Regions from separate parts of the Thioalkalivibrio sp. ALMg13-2 genome, predicted to be linked through region 1. Evidence: predicted binding sites of a transcription regulator. Region 1 holds the regulator's gene; the other holds the start of a gene.
The links. The regulator sigma-54, encoded in region 1, starts transcription at its own class of promoters, with help from an activator protein. The targets are predictions, from matches to a motif close to TGGCANGNTNCNTGCTT.

Region 1 (4,386 bases):
ATCGGACGCGAGCTGACCAAGCGCTACGGCCAGCGCACGGTGCTGGACCAGGTGGACGTCGACCTCGCGCCCGGCGAGGTGGTCGGCCTGCTGGGCCCGAACGGGGCCGGCAAGACCACCTGCTTCTACAGCCTGGTCGGGCTGATCCGCCCCAATGCCGGGCGCATCACCCTGGGCGCGCGCGACATCACCCGCGCGCCCATCCACGTGCGCGCGCGCGCCGGCCTCGGCTACCTGCCGCAGGAGGCCTCGATCTTTCGCCGCCTGAGCGTGTGGGACAACCTGCAGGCCGTGCTCGAGCTGCGCCCCGGACTCGATCGCCACGAGCGCCGGCGCATTGGCGATGCGCTGATCGAGGAGTTCCAGCTCGAGACCGTGCGCCACAGCCCGGGCATCGCGCTGTCCGGCGGCGAACGCCGCCGCGCCGAGATCGCCCGCGCCCTGGCCGGGGATCCGCGCTTCATCTGTCTGGACGAGCCCTTCGCCGGGGTGGATCCGATCTCGGTCGGCGACATCCAGGACGTGATTCGGCATCTCGCCCAGCGCGGCATCGGCGTACTGATCTCCGATCACAACGTGCGCGAGACCCTCGGCATCTGCCACAGGGCCTATATTCTAAGCGAAGGCCGCCTGCTGGCCGCCGGGACACCGGACGAGCTGCTGGCCGATCCCCAGGTGCGCCGGGTCTATCTCGGCGAGAACTTCCGCCTGTGAAAGCGCCCCATATGCGGCCCGGTCGGTGCACAAACCACAAGGCAGGCTTTAAGATTCCATCAATGCCAACCCTCGCCCCGCATACCCGATGCTGAAACCCGGCCTGAATCTGCAGCTGGGTCAGACGCTGACCATGACCCCGCAACTGCAGCAGGCGATCCGCCTGTTGCAGCTGTCCACGCTCGAGCTCCAGGTGGAGATCCAGCAGGCGCTGGAGAGCAACCCCATGCTCGAACAGGTCGAGGACGAAGATGCCGAGGCCGACACCGAGCGCCTGAACCAGGACGGCGAGCTGGTGGAAGGCGATCGCATGGAGGCCACCACCACCAGCGACGACGTGATCCCCGAGGAACTGACGACCGACAGCCGCTGGGACGACATCTACGAGCCGGCCCCGACGCCCAACAAGGGCGTGGATGACCGCGACCCGCTGGAAAACACCAGCGACGACGACGGTGAGGGCCTGCAGGATCATCTGCTGTGGCAGCTGCATCTGAGCCATCTGACACCGCGCGACCAGCGCATCGGGGCGGCCCTGATCGACGCCATCAGCCCCGACGGCTATCTCGAGGGTGACCTGGAAACCCTGGCCGAGACCATCAGCCGAGGCGAGGATGAAACCGTCGGCGTCGACGAGGTCGAGGCAGTGCTCCACTGGATTCAGCAATGCGACCCGCTGGGGGTCGGCGCGCGCAACCTGCGGGAGTGCCTGGAGATCCAGCTACGCGAACTGGCCCCGGACGCCCCGGCCCGCGAGGCCGCACGGGCGATCCTGGAACACGGCATGGACAGCCTGGGCAAGCGCGACTACAAGGCCCTGCAGCGCCAGTCCGGCGTACGCGACCCGGACGAACTGGCCCGCGCACTGGACCTGATCCGCACCCTGAACCCGCGCCCCGGCGCACAGATCAGCTCCGCCACCTCGGAATACGTGGTCCCGGATGTCTACGTGCGCCACACCACCGAGGGCTGGCGCGTGGATCTAAACCCGGAGATCGCACCGCGTATCCGCATCAACGACCTCTACGCCGGCATGGTGCGCCAGGTCTCGGATGCCCGCGACAGCGCCTTTATGCGTGATCAGCTGCAGGAGGCACGCTGGTTCCTGAAGAGCCTGCACAGCCGCAACGACACCCTGCTGCGGGTCGCCGAGGCGATCGTCCACCGCCAGCAGGGCTTTCTCGAGCATGGCGACGTCGCGATGCAGCCATTGATCCTGCGCGACATTGCCGAGACCCTGGAGATGCACGAATCGACCATCTCGCGGGTTACCACGCAGAAATACATGCACACCCCGCGCGGGGTCTTCGAGTTCAAGTATTTCTTCTCCAGCCATGTCGGCACGAACGATGGCGGCGAGTGTTCCGCCACCGCCATCCGTGCCATGATTCGCGAATTGATTGGCGACGAACCCCCGAACAAGCCGCTCAGCGATGCCCGGCTCGCCCAGGTCCTGTCGGACCGGGGCATCAACGTAGCGCGCCGCACCGTGGCCAAGTACCGCGAGGCGATGCACATCCCTTCATCCAGCGAACGCCGGCAGATGGCCTCGATGCCCACCGGCAGCAAGTAACCAAGGAGTCCTGACCATGCAGATCAACCTGACCGGCCACCACGTGGACATCACCGACGCCCTGCGCGACTACGTCAACGAGAAGTTCGCGAAGCTGGAGCGCCACTTCGACAAGGTCATCGACGTCCACGTCGTGCTGACCCACGAGAAGACCCGGAATCAGCACAACCAGGCCGAAGCCAATCTCCAGGTCAGCGGCAATCACATCCACGCCGAGGCCTCTCACGAGGACATGTATGCCGCGATCGACGCGCTGATCGACAAAGTCGACCGTCAGCTGATCAAGCACAAGGAAAAGGTCAAGGACCACCACCGCGCCGAAGGTGCCCAGCGCAACCGCGAGCAGGCCTCCTGATCCATGACGATTGCCGAGTTGATCACCTCCGAGCGCATTGGCCTGCAACCCGAGTGCTCCAGCCAGAAACGGGCCCTGGAGGCCCTGGCGGACCTCCTCGCCGGCGGAGGTGACGGCACGGGACCGGGGAGCAACGCGATCTTCGAGGCCTTGTCCGCGCGCGAAAAACTCGGATCCACCGGTCTCGGCCATGGGGTTGCGATTCCCCATGGCCGCCTGGCCGATCTCGAGGCGCCGCGCGTGGCCGTGCTGCGCCTGGAAAAGGGCGTCGACTTCGACGCCATGGATCACGAGCCGGTCGATATCCTGATCGCACTGCTGGTCCCGGAGGCCGCCACCGGCGACCATCTCGACCTGCTGGCCCAGCTCGCCCGCGGCCTGTCTCAGCCAGACACCATCGGAGCGCTGCGCCGGGCCGGGGACGCGGCGGCCCTGGAACAGGAACTCGTGCGCCGCTTCAGCGAGGACTAAGCCCGTGGAACCCGCCTCCAGCCGCGATTCCGGCGCGCAGCGTCTGCCATGAACGAGGCGCTGGGAGAAGGCGGGATCGCCCGCGACATCAACGTGGAAAGCCTGATCCAGGCCATGGGAAACCGCCTGGATCTTCGCTTCGTACACGGCGAACATGCAGCACCCGACCGCAAGCTGGTCGGCGACGACGGGGACGACTTGCCGCTGGCCGGCCATCTCAACCTGATCCGGCCCAACCGCATCCAGATCATCGGCGACTTCGAGGCACGCTACATCTCCAGCCTCAGCGCCACCCAGTGCAACGACCTGATCCTGGAGATGGCCCGCACTGGGACCACCGCGGTGATCTTCGCCGAGGACACCTGTCCGTTCTCGGAGATGCCCGACGCCCCGCAGGAGGCGCTGCCGCTGATCCTGTGCTCCAGCACCAGCAGTCACGAGATCATCTCGCTTCTGCGCTATTTCCTGCAGCAGCGCCTGGCTCATTTCGAGGTGCGCCACGGCGTGTTCATGGAGATCCTCGGGATCGGGGTGCTGATCAGCGGCGCCTCCAGCGTCGGCAAGAGCGAGGTCGCACTGGAACTGATCTCGCGCGGGCATCGCCTGATCGCCGACGATGCCCCCGAGTTCGCGCGCATTGCGCCCGATATCGTGCGCGGCCACTGCCCGGCCCTGCTCCAGGACCTGCTCGAGGTGCGCGGTCTTGGGGTGCTCAACATCCGCGCCATGTACGGCGATTCCGCGATCAAGGGCGGCAAGTACCTGCGCCTGATCATCGACCTGCGCGATCATGGCGAACCCTCGCCGGTCCCCGATGACCGGCTGAACGGGCGCCGCGGCGAGATCGATATCCTCGGCCTGCGCGTCCCCTTGATCAGCCTGCCGATCGCGCCGGGGCGCAACATCGCGGTCATGATCGAGGCGGCCGTGCGCAACCACATGCTGCACATGCAGGGCTATATCGCTGGCGACGACCTGCGCGCACGCCAGCGCCGCCAGATGAGCGGCGAGACGGAGGAGCCGCCCTACCATCGCGCGGTGCCCGCCACTACGGTCCCCAACCCGGACCCGGAGGGCTGAATCGGCCATGCGCCTGCTAATCGTCAGTGGCCTGTCCGGGTCCGGCAAGACCGTGGCCCTGCACACCCTGGAGGATGCCGGCTACTTCTGCGTCGACAACCTCCCGCTGCCGCTGCTGCCGGACCTGATCGATCAGGTCCGGCAGGGCCACTACGACACCGAGACCGACCGCCACCTGGCCGTGGGCGTGGAT
Region 2 (4,386 bases), on a different contig from region 1:
GATATCGGCGCCCATGGCCTCGTCCTCTTCGCTCAGGCGGATGCCCATCACCGCCTTGAGGATCGCCCAGACAATCAGGCTGGCCACGAAGACGAACACGAAGATGGCGAGCAGGCCCACGATCTGGCCGAAGAAGGTCGCATCCGGGTTGGACAGCAGCACCGCCATCACGCCCCAGATACCGGCCGTCCCGTGCGCGGAGATCGCACCAACCGGGTCGTCGATCTTCAGCTTGTCGAGGGCGACGATCGAGAACACCACGATCACACCACCCACGGCACCGATGATCATCGCCAGGACCGGGCTGGGCATCAGCGGCTCGGCAGTGATGGACACCAGTCCCGCAACCGCTCCGTTCAGCGCCATGGTCAGGTCGGCCTTGCCAAAGATCAGACGGGTGGTGATCAGCGCGGCCACCACACCCCCGGCCGCGGCCAGGTTGGTGTTGGCGAACACGGCGGCCACGGCATTGGCGGACTCGATGTCCGACACCTTCAGCTCGGACCCGCCATTAAAGCCGAACCAACCCAGCCACAGGATCAGCACACCCAGCGTGGCCAGCGGCATGTTGGAACCCGGGATGGCGTTGATCCTGCCATCTGCGCCGTACTTGCCCTTGCGCGCCCCGAGGAGCAACACACCGGCCAGCGCCGCAGCGGCACCCGTGAAGTGGACGATGCCGGAACCGGCGTAGTCCAGGTAGCCGATCTGGTCGAGGATACCGCCACCCCAGCTCCAGAAGCCCTGGATCGGGTAGATGAAGCCGGTCAGCACGACCGCAAAGGCCAGGAAGGCCCACAACTTCATGCGTTCGGCCACGGCACCCGAGACGATGGACATCGCGGTGGCCACGAACACGACCTGGAAGAAGAAGTCGGCACGATCCGAGTAGTAGATGTCGCCACCGCTACCCAGCACGTCCGCGACTGCGTTGTCGCCGCTGATCAGGAAGCCCAGCCCCGGGATAATAGAGCTGAGACCATCGCTGTACATGATGTTGTAGCCGATCAGCATGTACATGATGCTGGCGATCGAATACAGGGCGATGTTCTTGGTTGCAATTTCGGCCACACTCTTGGTGCGCACCATACCGGCCTCGAGCATGGTAAAGCCCGCGGCCATCCACATCACCAGTGCACCGGCCACCAGAAAGTAAAAGGTGTCCATCGCATAGGCGAGTTCGACAACTTGCTGTTCAATTTCCATGATTGAAATTCCTCATTCGCTGGAAGGCAAAGGTTTAAAGCGCTTCCGGTCCGGTTTCGCCCGTGCGAATGCGCACGACCTGCTCCACCGGCGTAATAAAGATCTTGCCGTCGCCAATCTTGCCCGTGCTGGCGGACTTTGAAATGGCCTCGACCACCTGATCCACCAGGTTTTCGTCAACAGCCACTTCAAGCTTCACCTTGGGCAGAAAATCGACTACATACTCGGCACCGCGATACAACTCGGTATGACCGCGCTGGCGACCAAAACCCTTGACTTCGGTCATGGTCATGCCCTGCACGCCGATCTCCGAGATCGCCTCGCGAACATCATCAAGCTTGAACGGCTTGATCACGGCGGTAATCATCTTCATGTCAGACTCCTGTGGGCGGGTCCGCTGATCCACGGACCCGCCTTTGCATTAAGAGGTAATAGCCGGCTTCAGAACGTCTTGGACCAGCCCACCCAGGCGCCGAGGTCCTCGTCCGACTCGTCGACATACTCGAGGTTAAGGCTGAACTCGCCCCAGTCCCCGGCGTCGCGCGCCAGGCTGGCGGTGTAGTGGGTGTAGTTTTCGGCATCGGAATCGTCGAAGCTGGTACGACCCACGAGGAACCCGGCGCTGTAAACATCCATGAACGGGATATCCAGACCGGCGTAGAAGTACATGTCGTCATCCTGCAAGGCCGAGTCATCACTGTCGTGAACTACATAGGCCATGCCGCCATAGAGACCGACCGGCCCCGTATCGAAGCTGACTTCACCGTAGACTTCGCCAAAGTCGGCACTCAGGGAACCGGTATCGTCCCGGGCATCCGGATAGGCGTAATAGATGTAACCCACGTCGTAACCAAAACCATTCTCGAACGCATCGGCAAACCCGAGATAAAGATCCATTTCGTAGCTTGTTTGATCTTCATTCCCCTCGTCGACGCCAAAGTCAACATTCGAGACCCAGGTTCCAGCGTAGAAACCGGAGGCGTGCTCGTAATCAATGCCACCCTGAATGGCTGCGCCGTCATTACTTTCGGAAAAGCCCCGGAAGTAGTAGTTGGACACCGCACCGATGTTCACGGACAGCTCCGCGGCGGCGGTGGAGGTAAACGCGACGCCACCGGTGGAGCCTACGGTGAGGACAGCAGCGGCCAGCGCGGAACGGGTGAACTTCTTCATGTTGGTCATCTCCCAGATTGGTCAATCGAGTGTCGCGTAGTCGACACCCGGTCCTTGCACGGGCTGTGCCAAGTACCAAAAGGGAGCAAAATCGGCTTTTCACAACACGTGTTGCGGCCGAACCACGAGGTTTTGCCTCTGGATGGTGCGCACTAAAAGTGCACACGCACCAAAAGCGTGCGATCAACAAAAAGTGTGAACACGGTCCGGCGTCCGCACGGGGCAGACGCGGAACAAAAGGCAGGAAAGCGGGCCGGAAGGGCCCGTAGGAGAAGAGGGGCTAGTCGGACGTCGCGAGGGTGCCGCGTTCGATCTCGATGCCGACCTCGCGCACACCGGGAACGGCCCCGGGCTTGCCCAGCTTGATGCGCACCCAGGGGGTGCCGAACTGGGTCATCAGGGCCTCGGCGATCTCTTCGGCCAGGGATTCCAGCAGCGCGTGCGGCTCGCGCGTGACGATGGCCCGCACCGCGTTGGCCACCGCCTCGTAATCGACGGTATCGCCGATCTCGCCGGAATAGGCGGCGATGCGGGTATCCGCCGCCAGTTCGATGTCGAATCGCAGGCGGCGCTGGATCCGCTGTTCCCAGTCGTAGACACCGACAACGGCATCGATTTCGAGGTCGCGCAGATAGATTCGATCCATGGGCTCGGCGGGCTCCTGTAGGTCGGCGCCTATCCTACTGCCCGGGCCGCACGAGGTACACCGAGCCGTTATCATGGAGTTTCCCTTGCACGGCTTCGAGACACGCATGAGCGAGCCCTTCCACGACCTCCCGTGGCCCGACAGCCCCGAGGGCGAACCGCGCCGCATCGGGGTAGAGATCGAGATGGCCGGGGTCTCGCTGGAGATTATGGCCGAAGCAGTAAAGGCCGAATTCGGAGGGCAGATCGAACCGGACAGTGCGTTCGTCGCCCGCGTGCGCGATACCGACGTCGGCGACTTCCAGCTGGAACTGGACGCCCGGGTGCTGAAGGACCGGGCCTACCGCGAGCATCTCGCGCGCCTCGGCATCGAACTGGACGACTCCGACAAGGCGGCGCTGGATCGCTGGCTGGCCGACGCCGCCGGCCGCCTGGTGCCGCATGAAATCGTGGCCCCGCCGATCCCGGTGGCCGACCTGCCCCGCCTGGACCGGGTACGCGCGGCCCTGCAAGAGGCCGGCGCCCAGGGCACCGAACGCTCGTTTCTCTACGCCTTCGGGTTGCAGATCAATATCGAGATCCACCGTACCGATGCCGAGTGGCTGCTGGCGATCCTGCGCAGCTTCCTGCTGATGGCCGAGGCCCTCACCGCGGCCGGCGCAATCGACCTGGCACGGCGACTGTCCCCCTACATTCGGGCATTTCCCGGGCCCTTTGTACGCCACATGCTGGACCTGGAGTTCCAACCCGATCAGGCCGGCCTGATCGATGCCTACCTGGCGCACAGCCCAACCCGCAACCGACCACTGGACCTGTTGCCCTTGTTTGCCCACCTGGACCCGGAACGGGTCAACGCCGCACCGGTGGAACACGACTTGATCAAACCGCGCCCGGCCTTCCATTACCGCCTGCCGAACTGCGAGATCGACGACCCGGACTGGAGCCTGGCGCGCCCGTTCAATGGCTGGGTCGAGGTGGAACGCCTGGCGGCGGATCCGGAACGCCTGGAGCGCCTGTCGCGGGAATATATGGAACGCCCCGGCCAGGCCCTCGGCCGCTGGGCCGACGACTGGAGCCAGCGCCTTCGTGACTGGTTCTGACTCGGCTCCCAATGCAACCAGCCGGGTCACGCCCCAAGCCCGTCGCCCGGTGATCGCGATCTCCGGGCCGGACCAGGGCGGGGGTCCGGCCTGGCTGTTCACCGCCCTGGCGGTGTGGCGCGCGGGAGGCCGCCCTTTGCGGTTGCGCCCGGGCCGACCGCGCGGCCGTTGCCCGTTCGACGGACTGATCGTGGGCGGCGGGGCGGATGTCGACCCCGAGCTCTACGGCGAGACCCTGCCCGATGGACCGGATGCGGCCGCC

Region 2: a site for sigma-54 is predicted at 2,434-2,450, ahead of F618_RS0106725 (TorF family putative porin). Genes of this name have one in related genera too.

The regions. Positions count from the first base shown of each region.
Region 1 is NZ_KB906107.1:82,611-86,996, forward strand. Features, by position in the region: gene lptB (LPS export ABC transporter ATP-binding protein) at 1-714, shown strand, start outside; gene F618_RS0107335 (RNA polymerase factor sigma-54) at 803-2,287, shown strand; gene hpf (ribosome hibernation-promoting factor, HPF/YfiA family) at 2,304-2,642, shown strand; gene F618_RS0107345 (PTS sugar transporter subunit IIA) at 2,646-3,113, shown strand; gene hprK (HPr(Ser) kinase/phosphatase) at 3,162-4,193, shown strand; gene rapZ (RNase adapter RapZ) at 4,201-4,386, shown strand, end outside.
Region 2 is NZ_KB906106.1:81,874-86,259, forward strand. Features, by position in the region: gene F618_RS0106715 (ammonium transporter) at 1-1,206, opposite strand, end outside; gene F618_RS0106720 (P-II family nitrogen regulator) at 1,241-1,579, opposite strand; gene F618_RS0106725 (TorF family putative porin) at 1,648-2,379, opposite strand; gene folB (dihydroneopterin aldolase) at 2,660-3,025, opposite strand; gene F618_RS0106735 (amidoligase family protein) at 3,099-4,124, shown strand; gene F618_RS0106740 (gamma-glutamyl-gamma-aminobutyrate hydrolase family protein) at 4,174-4,386, shown strand, end outside.